Regions from separate parts of the Vibrio pomeroyi genome, predicted to be linked through region 2. Evidence: predicted binding sites of a transcription regulator. Region 2 holds the regulator's gene; each other region holds the start of a gene.
The links. The regulator PurR, encoded in region 2, represses purine synthesis genes. The targets are predictions, from matches to a motif close to TNANGNAAACGTTTNCNTNA.
Positions count from the first base shown of each region.

Region 1 (3,716 bases), 240 kb from region 2:
AGCACCACACCAGCAATCGCTGCACTCATTAGGTTGGCAAACACACCTGCACAAATTGCTTTAAAGCCGTATTGTGAGATGAAAGAGCGACGCTCTGGTACCAAGCTGCCCAAGCCACCAATTAGAATCGCCATTGTTGAGATGTTAGCAAAACCACATAGAGCGAAAGTCACGATCGCTTGTGAGTGTTCACTTAGCGCTTCTTTAGCATCCATTAGCTGGATGAAGGCCACGAACTCGTTCACGACAATCTTGTTACCGATCAGTGAACCTGCAACCACAGCCTCAGACCATGGCACACCGATCAGCCATGCAACGGGTGCGAACACATAACCTAGGATCAGTTCAAAGCTTAGGTTTACGCCAAACCAACCGCCAACAATACCTAATAAGCCATTCAGCATTGCAATCACACTGATAAAGGCTAGAAGTGTCGCACCCACCGCAACGGCAATACGAAGTCCAGACATAGCCCCATCTGCCATTGCCTCAACTACGTTTGTTGCTCGTGGAATTTCAACATCAGACTCAATATTTTCTTGAGCGTCATCAGCGCTACCTGGCACTAAGATCTTAGCCATCAATAGACCCGCAGGTGCAGACATGAATGCCGCAGCGATCAGATAATTTAGGTCAACACCAAGCGATGCATAACCCACTAGCGTACCACCAGCGACAGAAGCCAAACCACACACCATCACAGCAAACAGTTGTGAGTCTGTCATGTGCTTCAAGTAAGGCTTAACCACCAATGGCGCTTCAATCATGCCAACGAAGATATTTGCTGTCGCAGACAGTGACTCGGCACGACCTGTGCCCAAGAACTTCTGCAGCGCGCCACCGATAAGGTTGATCACCTTTGGCATAAAGCCGATGTGGTACAAACCCGAGATCAGTGCAGAGAAAAAGATAATGATGCCTAGAACGTTAATCGCGAAAACGAAACCGTTATTCGTAAGGCCACCAAATAGGAAGTTAATCCCCTCTTGACCGTAGTTGATCAAGCTAGATACCGCACCTGTGGCTGCATTCAACGCTTCTTTACCCATTGGTACATACAGAACCAACAGCGCGAATGAGATTTGTAATAAGAAAGCCAAAGAGACTGTTCTTAGTGGAATATTTTTTCTGTCCGTAGATAGTAACCAAGCGGCAACTAAAATAGTGATAATTCCAAGTAGCGAAGCCATGTGCGTCAACCTAAAAGTTGTAGATAGGAAAGGCGACGCATTCTATAGAGGAAATCGTTTGCGGCAAGTGGTGGTTGTTAACGTGATGTTGGGGTAATCACCTTTGAGTGATGATATAAATTAAGTTATTGAATTTTAATAATTAAGTTTGATTAAAAACCATACTTTTTCCATATGGAAATTATATTTATAGATTTGGAAACAGTTAGCGATGCAGTTCAACGCAAGTTTTCAGGTTTTCATCCCAGTACGTCGGCGATCCGATATGATCTTTGATGAACTCAATCACCGCAGAAAGCTTCTTCGGCATGTTCTTTCGACTCGGATACACGGCATAAAATGGCATTAATTGGCTAGCGCGCCATTCAGGCAAAACTTGAATTAATTTGCCCGTTCTAAACTCTTCCTTAACTAGGTAAGTTGCTAAGTAAGCCACTCCCCACCCTGATACCGCTGCATCGCGTACTGCCTCTGCTAAGTCCACCGAGTAATCGCCCGCTACTTTAACGCTAAGATTCTCTTGGCCATTATCAAACGCCCACGAGGTGTAATCTCGCTCTCGGCTACGATAGATAAGACAGTTATGGTCAATCAGGTCAGAAGGTACATGTGGCGTCCCTGCTTTAATCAGATAATCCGGCGATGCTGCAACCACAAACTGACTGTCAGCTAATCGCTGCGCAATGTACCCTTCAGGCAGGTCTTCGTTATTGGTGATCCAGAGATCCAATCGCTCTTCAATCATATCCACCTTGTAGTCAAACAAGTGGACCTCGATTCTCAACTGAGGATAAAGCTGTCTGAGCTGATCAATCGCAGGAATGATGTGCAAAGTACCAAATGACTGTGACAACCCAACACGCAATATTCCAGAAATGTCATCACGCTGGCTATCCATATCCATTTGAGCCGCTTTTACCGTGTTAAACAGTTGCTCACAGTGCTGATAGAACACTTCCCCAGCTTCGGTCAGCGTTAGACTACGTGTGGTTCGTTGTACCAGCTTGATGCCAATGGAGTCTTCAAGCAAAGCAACTTGTTTACTGATATGAGACACCGAAACGTTCAAGCTTTTCGCAGCACTGGTAAAGCCATCATGCTTAATTAATGCATGGAATATCACCATCTGTGCAGCTCTATCTGTTAGCACAAGACCACCTTCTTAAATCTCTGAAATATAAAATCAAAAAGGACTCCGAAGAGTCCTTTAGTTCGTTCTGCCTATGGTAGGCCAATTGCTATCAAAGCAAGCTAGGTCTATTAATCAAATTAAGTCTGCTAATCAAATTAGGCCGATTAATTAAACTTAATTCTGTCTGCTAGGTGGCTAACTGCCAAAGCAAAGTAGTAAGAACGATTCCACTTCATTAACACATTGTAGTTGTTGTAAATGAGGTACGAACGACCCGCTTCGTCATCCGGCATAATCAACCAAGCTTTAATGTCTTCATCAAGCGTCGGCAATGGGCGATCGTCGTAGCGCTTAATACCAAGTTCAGACCACTCTTTTAGGTACTTCGCTTTGTCTTCAGTTCGGCCTTGCAAATCAATAGACACGGTTGACGGTACGTGAACCTGACGGCCCCAAGTGTACTTATCATCCCAACCTGATTGGCTAAGGTAATTGGCTGCCGAAGCAAACACATCTTCTTCAGTACCCCAAATGTCTTTCTTACCGTCGCCATTACCATCAGCGGCAAACGCTAAGAATGAGCTTGGCATAAACTGAGGTTGCCCCATAGCACCAGCCCAAGAGCCTTTCATCTCTTTTGGTGTAATATGGCCTTGATCAAGAATCTTCAACGCCGCCATTGCTTCGCTGCGGAAAAACGCTTCTCTGCGTCCTTCGTAAGCCATGGTCGTTAGCGCATCGATAACACTGTAGTTACCAGTGAACTTACCAAAGTTACTCTCAACGCCCCATAGCGCGACAATGAATCTTGGTTGAACACCATATTCATCACCAATACGCTTTAGCGCTGTGTAATGCTTCTTATAAAGCGAGCGGGCTTGCTTCACTTTCCAATCTGGTACCGCTCGTGGAATGTATTCATCCAGAGTCAGCTTCTTCTCAGGTTGGTTTTTGTCGGCTTTCACCGCTCTTGGCTTAAACGTTACACCATCAAAGGCTTCATCAATGATCGCTTCAGAAACGCCTTCTTCACGGCCTTGTTGCTTTAGTTTTTCTACATATTGTTCGAAGCTCAGCTCTTCAGCGTGTACTGAGCTAATGGTCAGGCTATTACCCAATAGTAATGCTGACACAGCCAATATGGTTTTCGAAAATTTACTCAACGATCACTCCTCCTTGAATTGAGGTGGCTATCACTCTTCGTCTTGAGATTTCTGTTGAGCTTTACGCTCTTTATGAAGCTCAAGTTCGTTAACTGGTGGTGGCGGAACCTGCAAAAAGAAACCATCGGTATTCAGTGATTCTTTCACTTTCTCGATGTTCACTTGAGCCAGTTTACGGCCATCCATTTTAATTACCATTACAAAACTAGGTTTACCAAACATTTGCATCAA
Region 1 is NZ_AP025506.1:2,674,837-2,678,552, forward strand. It holds gene OCV12_RS11615 (NupC/NupG family nucleoside CNT transporter) at 1-1,190, opposite strand, end outside; gene OCV12_RS11620 (LysR family transcriptional regulator) at 1,396-2,316, opposite strand; gene OCV12_RS11625 (lytic murein transglycosylase) at 2,487-3,485, opposite strand; gene OCV12_RS11630 (YcgL domain-containing protein) at 3,516-3,716, opposite strand, start outside.
Region 1: the regulator PurR is predicted to act here: its motif matches at 1,237-1,256, upstream of OCV12_RS11615 (NupC/NupG family nucleoside CNT transporter).

Region 2 (3,716 bases):
TTCATCTAACACGTTTCTCATTTGAGCGCCGCTTTCTGCTTCGCTCACTGTGTAACCTTCGTTCTGGAAGTATCCAACCAGTTTACTGCGGGTTACCACATCATCTTCTACGACTAATACGTGATAGCTCATCTACACCACTTTTCTTATTTAATAGTTTCAGTAACTATTCTATTCATAACTAGTAACAATTCTAGTGTTACAGAAGATAAAAGCCAGAAAGATGAATCTTTTTTGATACAAGACAATCTTAAACCTTGCTATTTATCGCCCATCGCAATTCAATATAGGCATTACTACTAACGAGTAACTTTGCGTTTCGCAAATAACCTTGTTATTCAGCCTTGGTGTTTATATCCCAAATCACTTGACGATATTGAGTATGCAAACGCCGCAAGACTAAATCAGGATCCAAGAAATGAAAGATACGAAAGCGTTCAACGAGCAAAGAGCAGAAATCTACTGGTGGCTATCAAGCTTATTCGCCAAAGAGCTCACTCAAGAAGAACTCGATCACTACCACTCTGTTGAGATTCGTTCTTTCCTAACTGGTTTAGGTGAAAATGAAACACTAAAGCCTGCGATTGATAGCTTAGTTGATGCGCTAAATCGTCTGCAAACACGTGAAGACGCTCAGCTAGAACTGTCTGCTGACTTTTGTGACCTTTTCTTAAAGACGGATAAACATGGTGCCCTTCCATACGCTTCTATGTACATCGGTGAGACTGGCCTATTAAACGATAAGCCTGCAAAAGAGATGGAAGAGATCATGGCTAAACACAATTTAGTGGTTAACCAAGACCTGAAAGAGCCAGCAGACCACATTGCTATCGAACTCGATTTCCTTGGTAACTTGATCATCCGTTCTAACGAAACAGAGCTTGAAGAAGAGCTAGAGAAATCATTTGCTGTTCAACAACAGTTTATCGAGCAACAACTCCTAACTTGGGTACCAAAATTCAACGTTAAATGTCATGACGTTGATGAATTCGGTTTCTACGCTTCAGTCTCATCTCTGCTACTCGCATTCTGTCAATTGGACACTCAATATTTAGCCGGTGAATAGCTTATTGGGCGACTAAGTAAATAAATTCAGTAGAATGTGACAATTCACCCGGATTTCTGGGTGAATTTTATTGCGAGTAATTTCTAGTCAGTCTAAAATTGTGACCGCAAACGATAAAATATGAAACATTCACGAAATGCTATGCTTATTAAAGTTCAGAGCATTTCGGTGTTAAGACAAGCCGCTCATAGCGGTTTTTTGTTTTTTAGCACTTTAGTACCCAAAGAGCCCTACAAATTTAAGCTCTTAGTTAGGTAGCTTAACGGCTACTTCATTCCGTACTTTGGGAAAGTAGCTTCTAATAGGATAAAACCATGGCCACTATAAAAGATGTCGCTCGCTTAGCCGGCGTATCAACAACAACCGTTTCTCACGTAATCAACAAAACACGTTTTGTTGCAGAAGCGACTCAAGAAAAAGTAAACAAAGCCGTAGATGAACTGAACTATGCACCAAGCGCGGTTGCTCGTAGTTTGAAGTGCAATACAACACGCACTATCGGCATGCTTGTTACTCAATCAACCAACCTATTCTTCTCTGAAGTTATCGATGGTGTTGAGAGCTACTGCTACCGTCAAGGTTACACTTTGATTCTGTGTAACACGGGTGGTATCTATGAGAAGCAACGTGACTACATTCGAATGCTTGCAGAGAAACGTGTAGATGGCATCTTAGTTATGTGTTCAGACCTAACTGAAGAACTAAGAGAGATGTTAGATCGTCACGCTGACATCCCTAAAGTGATTATGGACTGGGGCCCAGAGAGTTCTCAAGCTGACAAGATCATCGATAACTCTGAAGAAGGTGGCTACCTAGCAACCAAATACCTTATTGAGCGCGGTCACTCTAAGATTGCTTGTTTAAGTGGCCACTTAGACAAAGCGGCCTGTGTAGAACGTATCGCAGGCTACAAACGCGCACTCAATGAAGCTAAGATTACTGCCGATGACAACATGATCATTGAAGGTAACTTCGAGTGTGATACTGCTGTTCTTGCTGCAGAGCAAATCGTTGACATGAAAGATCGCCCAACAGCAGTATTCTGTTTCAACGATACAATGGCGCTGGGCTTAATGAGCCGATTGCAAGAAAAAGGCATTCGTATCCCTGAAGATATTTCAGTCATTGGTTACGACAACATCGAACTAGCTGAGTACTTCTCTCCACCGTTAACAACGGTTCACCAACCTAAACGTCGTGTTGGTAAGAATGCATTCGAGATTTTATTAGAACGTATAAAAGATAAAGATCACGAGAAGCGTGTCTTCGAAATGCACCCTGAGATTGTTGAACGAAGTACAGTTAAAACGTTAAATTAATTGATAAAACGAGTTTTATTTCATTAAGCGCACCTTTGGGTGCGCTTTTTTTATCAACAACTATAATGAACCTATATGCACAACAGAAAGATCATTAATTGAAGCAATGTCACATTTTGAAATAACAAGTGTGAGCCTCATTCAACAAAAACTTTATTCTATTCAATCAGTCACGCACAGGGCAAACCACTTGAAAAAGTGGGACGCAAAGCTTCCGGCCTAAACCACTCGTTGGTATGGTAGCGGGGTTACCGATGGCAAAATGCAGTAACTACTGACAATTTAGTAATTTACAGCCTATTGACAATTTAATTGCAACATTTTGCTAATCTCTCGGACCTGCTTATTTGGTGGCGTAGTTCAAATACACCGAGATAAATAACATGGATAAACCGATACTAAAGGACTCAATGAAGTTATTTGAGCCCCTAGGAAAAATTAAGTCACGCTCAATGTTTGGTGGATTCGGTCTTTTTGCTGATGACACTATGTTTGCTCTGGTTGTTAATGACCAGTTGCATATACGGGCAGACAAATGCACAACGAAGCAATTCGAACAACAAGGGTTTCAACCGTACGTCTACAAAAAACGTGGTTTCCCTGTCGTTACTAAATATTTCGCTTTGCCTGAAGGCCTGTGGCAAGACCAAGAGAAAATCTTGGAACTCGCAACAACGTCTCTGGGTTTTGCTAAAGAAGAAAAAGCTGAACAGTCTTCTGCTAAGCCAACTCGACTCAAAGATCTGCCGAATCTTCGACTCGCCACTGAGCGTATGTTGAAAAAAGCAGGAATCGATTCCGTTGAACGTTTATATGAATCTGGCTCTGTAAACGCCTTTAACGCCATCAAGGAATCGCATGCGTCCTCTGTCAGTATTGAATTACTGTGGGCGCTAGAAGGTGCGATCAATGGAACACATTGGTCTGTTATACCGCAGCAGCGTCGTGAAGAGCTTATCAATCGCGTCAATTAACTTTGTCAGTTCAAACTACTTATATAACTAAGCCGCATTTTTTGCGGCTTTTTTTATATCTGTTGAAAGTTAATCTATGCTTTGCCTGTCTATCTATACTAATGGTATGCATTGAAAATTAGAGGAAGTATCAATGAGTAAGAAAATGATATTGGGTATTGTGTTGGTCGTAACCATCATATTGTTAGGCGTCAATTTTGGCCAGTACCTAACGCTTGAAAATGCCAAGGCCCAACAAGCCGTTTTGAATGACTACATTGACAGCAACTTTATTGCCGCCGCTGCTATCTATTTTGTCGCGTACGTAATGATCACTGCTTTCTCTATTCCTGGAGCTGCGGTTGTCACGCTTTTAGG
Region 2 is NZ_AP025506.1:2,430,670-2,434,385, forward strand. It holds gene torR (two-component system response regulator TorR) at 1-132, opposite strand, end outside; gene torD (molecular chaperone TorD) at 419-1,066, shown strand; gene purR (HTH-type transcriptional repressor PurR) at 1,381-2,385, shown strand; cyclic di-GMP riboswitch class I at 2,556-2,641, shown strand; gene OCV12_RS10635 (TfoX/Sxy family DNA transformation protein) at 2,769-3,359, shown strand; gene OCV12_RS10640 (TVP38/TMEM64 family protein) at 3,493-3,716, shown strand, end outside.

Region 3 (3,716 bases), 520 kb from region 2:
GAAATGATGTGCTAGATTGTAGGTTAACCCACCATCGCGATGTGCGTCTGATGAAGGATAGCGTTCGCGTCTATCATTCTATCGTGCATCACCTTAATTGAGTCTCCAAATCGAAGCCCTTTTGAAGGCGTTAACAGGAACTCTTCTAGGTCGACAAATGCGCATAGGCTCGCACACTCTCCCACTTCTAATACAATGAAATACCCTAAGCTATGCTCATTATTCATTTGTACAATATCCCCTTCTTGAGGATATTCATGACCTGTACCTTGTGAGTCGAAGAACCAACTCTTAGGCTGTACAGGCTTATGGAAGCGCTTTGCTGCCACACAATAGAGTGCCAATTCAGCTTGGCGAGGCTCAGACAGTTCTAAGCCAGAAATTTGTTCTTTGAAGGTTTGGTATGAAGATGCGTCATCAACGGTGAATTCATTATCTCGAAACGCGCAGTCCACCAGCTTATTGCGGACCAGATTCGTTTTGAAAATCATATCCTCTCCGAGGTTTAGCATTAATGAACATTGCTGCTCATCGTAATACCAACTCCATGTATCGCTAGGTTTAAGCATCATTTCGTCTCACACTGTTGAACCATTCCATTAGGTAAAACGCAAAATTACCTTCAATTACAGTAATTTTACTGAGCAATAGGCAAAAAAAAAGAGGAAATGAATTCCTCTTTTTTGTCGCTTTTCTCTACAACTCAGTGAGTTACAGTGTCTCTTTTATTAAGACGATGCCAGATTGTCGCTTTTCAGAAATAAAAGCGTCTTGCCGCTTAAAGATTTTTAACGATGTCGCCTACAAGGCCTGGACCTTTGTAAATGAAACCAGAGTAAACTTGTACAAGCTTAGCGCCTGCCATCATTTTCTCTTTTGCAGCAACATACGAATCAACACCACCTACCCCGATGATCGGCAGTTGGTCACCAAGCTCTTGATAAAGTTTACGAACAACTTCAGTACTGCGAGATTGAACTGGACGTCCGCTTAGACCACCCGCTTCGTCGCAATGCTTCATTCCTTCAACGATTGAACGATCCAATGTTGTGTTTGTTGCGATCACACCATCGATCTTATTTTTGATCAATGATTCACAAATTTGGCTGATTTCATCGTCACTTAGATCCGGAGCAATCTTAAGAGCAAGAGGAACATATTTACCATGCTTCTCTTCTAGTTCAGATTGTTTCGTTTTCAGTTCAGACAATAGATCGTCTAGTGCTTCGCCATATTGAAGAGAACGAAGCCCTGGAGTGTTTGGTGAAGAGATGTTCACAGCAATGTAACCAGCGTATTGATATACCTTCTCCATACAGATCAAGTAATCTTCAGCGCCCTTTTCAATTGGTGTGTCTTTGTTCTTACCGATGTTGATGCCTAAGATGCCGTCGTAGTTCGACTTCTTAACATTCTCAACAAGGTTATCAACGCCGAGGTTATTAAAGCCCATGCGGTTGATGATGCCTTCAGCTTCAACAAGACGGAACAAACGAGGTTTGTCGTTACCCGCTTGCGGACGAGGAGTAACAGTCCCTACTTCTACGAAACCAAAACCCATTGCGCCAAATGCATCGATACATTCGCCGTTTTTATCTAAGCCAGCCGCAAGGCCAACTGGGTTTTTAAAAGTAAGACCCATGCACTCTACAGGTCGGTGAGGTAATTGTTGGCGATACAAAAGATCAATAGGTGTACCTGTGAAGCGTTTGAAATTTTGAATTGCAAGATCATGTGCCTTTTCGGCATCAAGTTGGAAAAAGCCAGTTCTGGCTAGACGGTAAAGCATTGTGCCTCCGATAGAAAAAAGCCCCGTGTAAACGGGGCGATATTATTTACTTATTTACCCAACTATTCAATCTATTACTGACTGTAAGGGTAAGATAATCGAGTTTGCTAACGAATGAGGTTCATTATTAAGCAAACGTTACCGTTTCAAGCCCAGATTATCTTTTAGGAATGTTCCTTATACCTGTTCTGCCATCAGCTCACTGATACTGTGATACTTGTACGAATAGTTAATTTATCGAGAACTGTTTAACCAAACGAAAAAGGCAGACCTAATGGCCTGCCCTTATAGTTTTTCGTTTCTATCTAACTATTAGTCTTTCGACATACAGTTTAGATTCAGTAACATCAACTCACGTAACGCCACTGAGAACTTAGCAAACTCATGAACAGAACCCACTTTGAATTCGTTCAAGATGCTTTCCCAACGATGTAGAGAAACTGAGTTGCTTTCCATCCAGTCGTCCAATGCTTTAATAACATCTAAGTCTGAACCACAACCACAGTTAAGAACTTGGCCAGTTAACTGACGTTGCTGCCAATCCAGATCTTCTCTGAATGCAGCACGTGCCAGCGCTTGCCAGTTGTTGTCTACCGCTTGGCCATTGATTTGCTTCAAGAACCAGTGCAGAGACAAACGGTCGCCAAGGTTGAAGTAAAGCTTAGACGCTTGCTGTACTGTTTTACCCGTTTCACGAGCCACTGTGGATATATCCAGTGCTGAGTACAAGCTAGACAAACGAGCCACTGAATTCGCCAGTTCTGCTGTTACACCCTGGTCAATCCATACCTGAGCCATTGCTTGATGCTCTTCTACTTCTGAAGCTACTAGGTTTTCATCCAACTTCTCAGTAATAGCAACCACATCACCTTGGTATAGCTCAATCAACGCGTTGACTGATTGTTTGCCAGTACGGTTTCTTAGCAACCAACGCGCTAGACGACGCAATGTGCGGCGCACGTGGTAAAGCAACTCGTATTGAGCTTCAGAACTTGAGATATTGTCCAGTTCACGAATGCTCTTAAGCACTTTGCCCAAGCCGTAGATCTCACGAGATGCCGCGTAAGCATTCGCAATATCAACAATGTTTGCGCCCGTCTCTTCTTGCAAACGAGTCACAAAGTTACAGCCCATCTCGTTAACCATTTGGTTTGCAAGGGCTGTCGCAATGATCTCAGCACGCAGTGGATGGTTATCCATGTGTTGAGAATAGTTACGGCGTAACTCGGTTGGGAAGTATTGCATTAACTGTTGAGCATGGAACTCATCATTCGCAATATCATCACTCACAAGATCTTCTTTCAGTACCATTTTGCCGTAAGCGATCAATACTGATAGTTCAGGTCTTGTTAGTGCTTGGCCTTGCTTCTCACGTTCTAGAAGCGTTTCGTCATCTGGGATGTATTCCAAACCACGATCCAAGTACCCTGCTTTCTCCATTGTGTGGATGAAGCGGATTTGCTCTTTCACTAAGCCAACACCTTGATGCTCAGTAACAGAGATAGACTCAGCTTGGCAGTACGCATCATCTAATACGATTTCGCCAACTTCGTCTTCCATTGACTCAAGCACTTGGTTACGTTGCTTAACAGTAAGATCACCGTTCGATACTAAGCCATTCAAGAAGATCTTAATGTTTACTTCGTTATCCGAACAGTCAACACCACCAACGTTATCAACGAAATCGGTATTAACTCGACCGCCAGTAAGAGCGTATTCGATACGACCCAGTTGAGTCATACCTAAGTTACCGCCTTCACCAACTACCTTAGCTTTCAGGTCACGGCCATCGATACGTAGAACGTCATTTGCACGGTCACCCACATCAGTATGAGTCTCGTTTGAAGACTTAACGTAAGTACCGATACCGCCATTCCAAAGTAGATCAACTTGCATAGACAAGATCGCTTTGATCAAGTCATTCGGC
Region 3 is NZ_AP025506.1:1,915,064-1,918,779, forward strand. It holds gene OCV12_RS08715 (cell division protein ZapC) at 24-572, opposite strand; gene pyrD (quinone-dependent dihydroorotate dehydrogenase) at 779-1,789, opposite strand; gene OCV12_RS08725 (NAD-glutamate dehydrogenase) at 2,102-3,716, opposite strand, start outside.
Region 3: the regulator PurR is predicted to act here: its motif matches at 1,917-1,936, upstream of pyrD (quinone-dependent dihydroorotate dehydrogenase).

Region 4 (3,716 bases), 890 kb from region 2:
ATGCCATATAGACCGCTTAGGCTATGGCGGAATACGTTTGATGAAACTTGGTTTTGCGCTGGAGTGCGCGATTGATCAGTTGAACTCGTTGAAACAGGTGCTGCTGCGAATGCAGGCGCTCGGCTCAATACTAGAAGCATTAGGGCCGTCGTACGGAGAAATACACTCATTCAAACTCCAAAATACAAGGTTACAAAAACGGGTAGTCAAAAGGGGTAACCAGTAACGCATAAGAGTAAAAACAGCTTAACTAAACTCACTACATATTAAATGGGGCTAGCTAAGGCAGAAACCAACTCTAACGTTTAATATCGCTTTAAAATGTGAACATATAGACAAATAATTCAAGCGTTTGTTCCGCAATTTTAAGAACTTTGAACTCGGCCAGTTTCTGATTTTATTGAAACCAATTTGGAACTTTAAACCAAGCTAAGGTTGCTCTTACCTCTCTATACTGTACCCTTGCATTATGACTGTTTAACATGAACGAAAGATGAATAATCCTGAATTTTGGCACAATAAATGGGCAGCCAACCAAATTGGTTTCCACCTTGAAGATGTAAACCCACTTCTGATTGAATTTTGGAAAAAAACCGACCCTAGCTACGAGAAGAGTGTGTTTGTCCCACTTTGTGGCAAAAGCGAAGATCTGATTTGGTTAGCGTCTAAACATGAAGAGGTTCAAGGGGTTGAGCTTAGCCAAATCGCGGTACGCGCATTTTTCTCAGAGCATTTTTACACGCCGACTGTGACTCAAATTAATGGTCAGCATGAGCTTTACCAATTCGATGAACTGAGTGTTTACACGGGTGACTACTTCACAGCGCCTATTCAGCCTGTTGACATTATTTATGACCGCGCTTCTTTAGTGGCATTGCCTGAAGAGATGCGAGTGCAGTATGTCGAGCGTTTGAAACAACTACTGAAACCGGGCGGTAAGATCCTTCTGGTGACGCTGGATTATGACCAAAGCGAAATGGCTGGGCCTCCGTTTAGCGTGCCTAAGCTAGAAATTGATCAGTTGTTCGAAGGTTATAAGATCACATTGTTGAATCAGGACATCGCAGACGATGAACATCCTAAGATTGCGAAGAAAGGGTTGTCTCGCTTCTGTGAAGAAGTGTATTTGATTGAGTCAGACGCTTAAGTTCAGTCTGCTTAGTTAAGCCAACAGATAACACCAACAAAAAGACGGGCTCGATAGCCCGTCTTTTTTATTGTTCAGATTTGAACTCGTGATTGTTCAGAATTGAATAGCAGGTTAGTAAATCACTTTCACTTTCGAAGCACTTTCAATGGCATCTTCGATTGCTGTTTCTGTGCTATTACGACGAGTTAACGCTACACCTAGACGACGGCGACCATCAATGTCAGGCTTACCAAACAGACGAACCTGCGTTTGTGGTGCGTCTAGCGCTTCTGCAAGGCCTTCAAAGCGGATATTCGTTGATGTGCCTTGGCCAAGGATTACTGCAGAGGCACAAGGGCCATACTGAGTAATTGATTTGATCGGCATACCTGTAAATGCGCGTACGTGTAGTGCAAATTCCGATGAGTCTTGAGACATCAGAGTCACTAAGCCAGTATCGTGTGGGCGAGGGGAGACTTCATTGAAGATCACGTGGTCGCCTTTAACGAACAGTTCAACACCGAAGATGCCGTGACCGCCTAGTGCGTTAACCACTTGCTCTGCCGTGTATTGCGCCGCTTTCAGAGCGTTGTCAGACATGACCTGTGGCTGCCATGATTCACGGTAGTCACCGTCTTCTTGGCGGTGACCGATAGGCGCACAGAAATGAACACCGTCGACTGCACGAACGGTTAGAAGCGTGATTTCGTAATCAAAGTCGATGAAGCCTTCAACGATCACACGACCCGCGCCAGTACGACCGCCTTCTTGTGCGTAGTCCCAAGATTTCTGGATATCTTCTTCGGTTTTGATAACGCTTTGGCCTTTGCCTGAAGAACTCATTACTGGCTTAACAACGCAAGGCATACCCACGAACTCAACAGCGGCTGAAAAATCTTCAAAGGTGTCTGCAAAGCGGTAAGGCGAAGTGCTTAGTTTCAACTCTTCAGCAGCTAAACGACGAATACCTTCGCGGTTCATCGTTAGTTTGGTTGCATTCGCCGTTGGAACAACATTTAAGCCTTGTGCTTCAAGTTCAACTAACTTGCTGGTGGCAATAGCTTCAATTTCAGGAACCACATAATCTGGTTTTTCTAGCTCAATGATAGCTTGTAGAGCATCACCATCTAACATATCTAATACATGGCTACGGTGCGCAACTTGCATTGCTGGTGCGTCTGCATAACGGTCACAAGCAATAACTTCTAAACCTAAACGTTGGCACTCGATAGCAACTTCTTTTCCGAGTTCACCTGAACCTAATAGAAGTACACGAGTAGCATTTTCACGAGTAGCAGTACCAAACATAGAAATTCCTTCCGATCTTTTGAACGATTGATTGAAAACGGGGTGATCATACTTATTTAAATGACAAAAGCAAACGTTTGCGCAGCTTGTGGCGTTAATTACAAACATAAAAAAAGCAGCCCCGTTAAATAGGGCTGCTTATTTAAATTTTTGTTAACCAGATGTACTTAGATTGCTAAGTAAGTCACTGGAATGTCGGGATTAATCGCTTCTAATGTAGATTGCGTATCCGCTAGGTGACTGATGCTGCCTTCAGCTATTTCAACCAAAGCTGCACTTTCAATTTGTTCAAAGTCGAACCCCGCCAGTTTGAGTTGAATCAATGCCACTTGCAGAGGCGGTAGGCTAGGGTTGAATGCTGCGTTTTCAGCGTAAGCACCGGTGAAAACCTCACCCGACGTCAGCTGTAGTGAAACGCCACTTAGGTTTTTGGTGTAAGGAGCGTGACTGCGGTTTAGTGCTGCTAGTGCTTCTACAACAATAGGAGTTGTTTCTTCAGTCGTGTACTTATGATCGAGCTTAGTCATTAGCCCAGTCGTCACACCTAAATCAGCAGGGCCAAAAGAGTCTGGAAGGTATTCTTGTAGTGACATCTCATCGCGTTGTGGAAGCTGAACTTTAAGCTCTTTCGCTGTGGTCAGTTCGTTCATAAACTGACGACAGTGACCACAAGGACTAAAGTTGATGGTGATATCTGAGATGCCTTGCTCGCCTTTCATCCATGCATGGCTGATTGCAGATTGCTCAGCGTGTACTGTTTGGCCAAGTTGTGCGCCAGCGATCTCAAGGTTTGCACCAAAGTACAAAGTACCAGACAAACCACGCACGATTGCACCAACGTAAAAGTCAGATAATGGAGCGTATGAATACGCAGCAGCAAAAGGAAGTAGTGCGATACGTAGTTCGTCATCTGTTAAACCACTTGCTTGAAGCAGGCTAGAGAACTGTTCTGGAGACAATGTCGCGTCAAAGTTGTCTGCTAATACGATGTCACTTAAAAGCGCTTTCATTGATGATGGAGCACTTTCCAGCGCCAGGGTAATACGACTGTTCATGTTGAATCCTTAATTGACCTTAGGCTTTAAGTTTATGCAATGCTCAGGAATTTTCTGTGATGACGATCACTATTGAATTGTTGTTGTTACATTGGCTTGCATAATTAGAGTGAGGTCACACTTGAAATCGATTACAAGAGCCATTTATACAGTTGATATCGCACTTATTGCTCGTAAAAGACCGTGACTTGACAGCCATTGCTGAATAAAGGCGAATAAAAAGC
Region 4 is NZ_AP025506.1:1,543,754-1,547,469, forward strand. It holds gene OCV12_RS06895 (RelA/SpoT domain-containing protein) at 1-170, opposite strand, end outside; gene OCV12_RS06900 (thiopurine S-methyltransferase) at 494-1,147, shown strand; gene purT (formate-dependent phosphoribosylglycinamide formyltransferase) at 1,262-2,437, opposite strand; gene cdd (cytidine deaminase) at 2,605-3,492, opposite strand.
Region 4: the regulator PurR is predicted to act here: its motif matches at 2,503-2,522, upstream of purT (formate-dependent phosphoribosylglycinamide formyltransferase).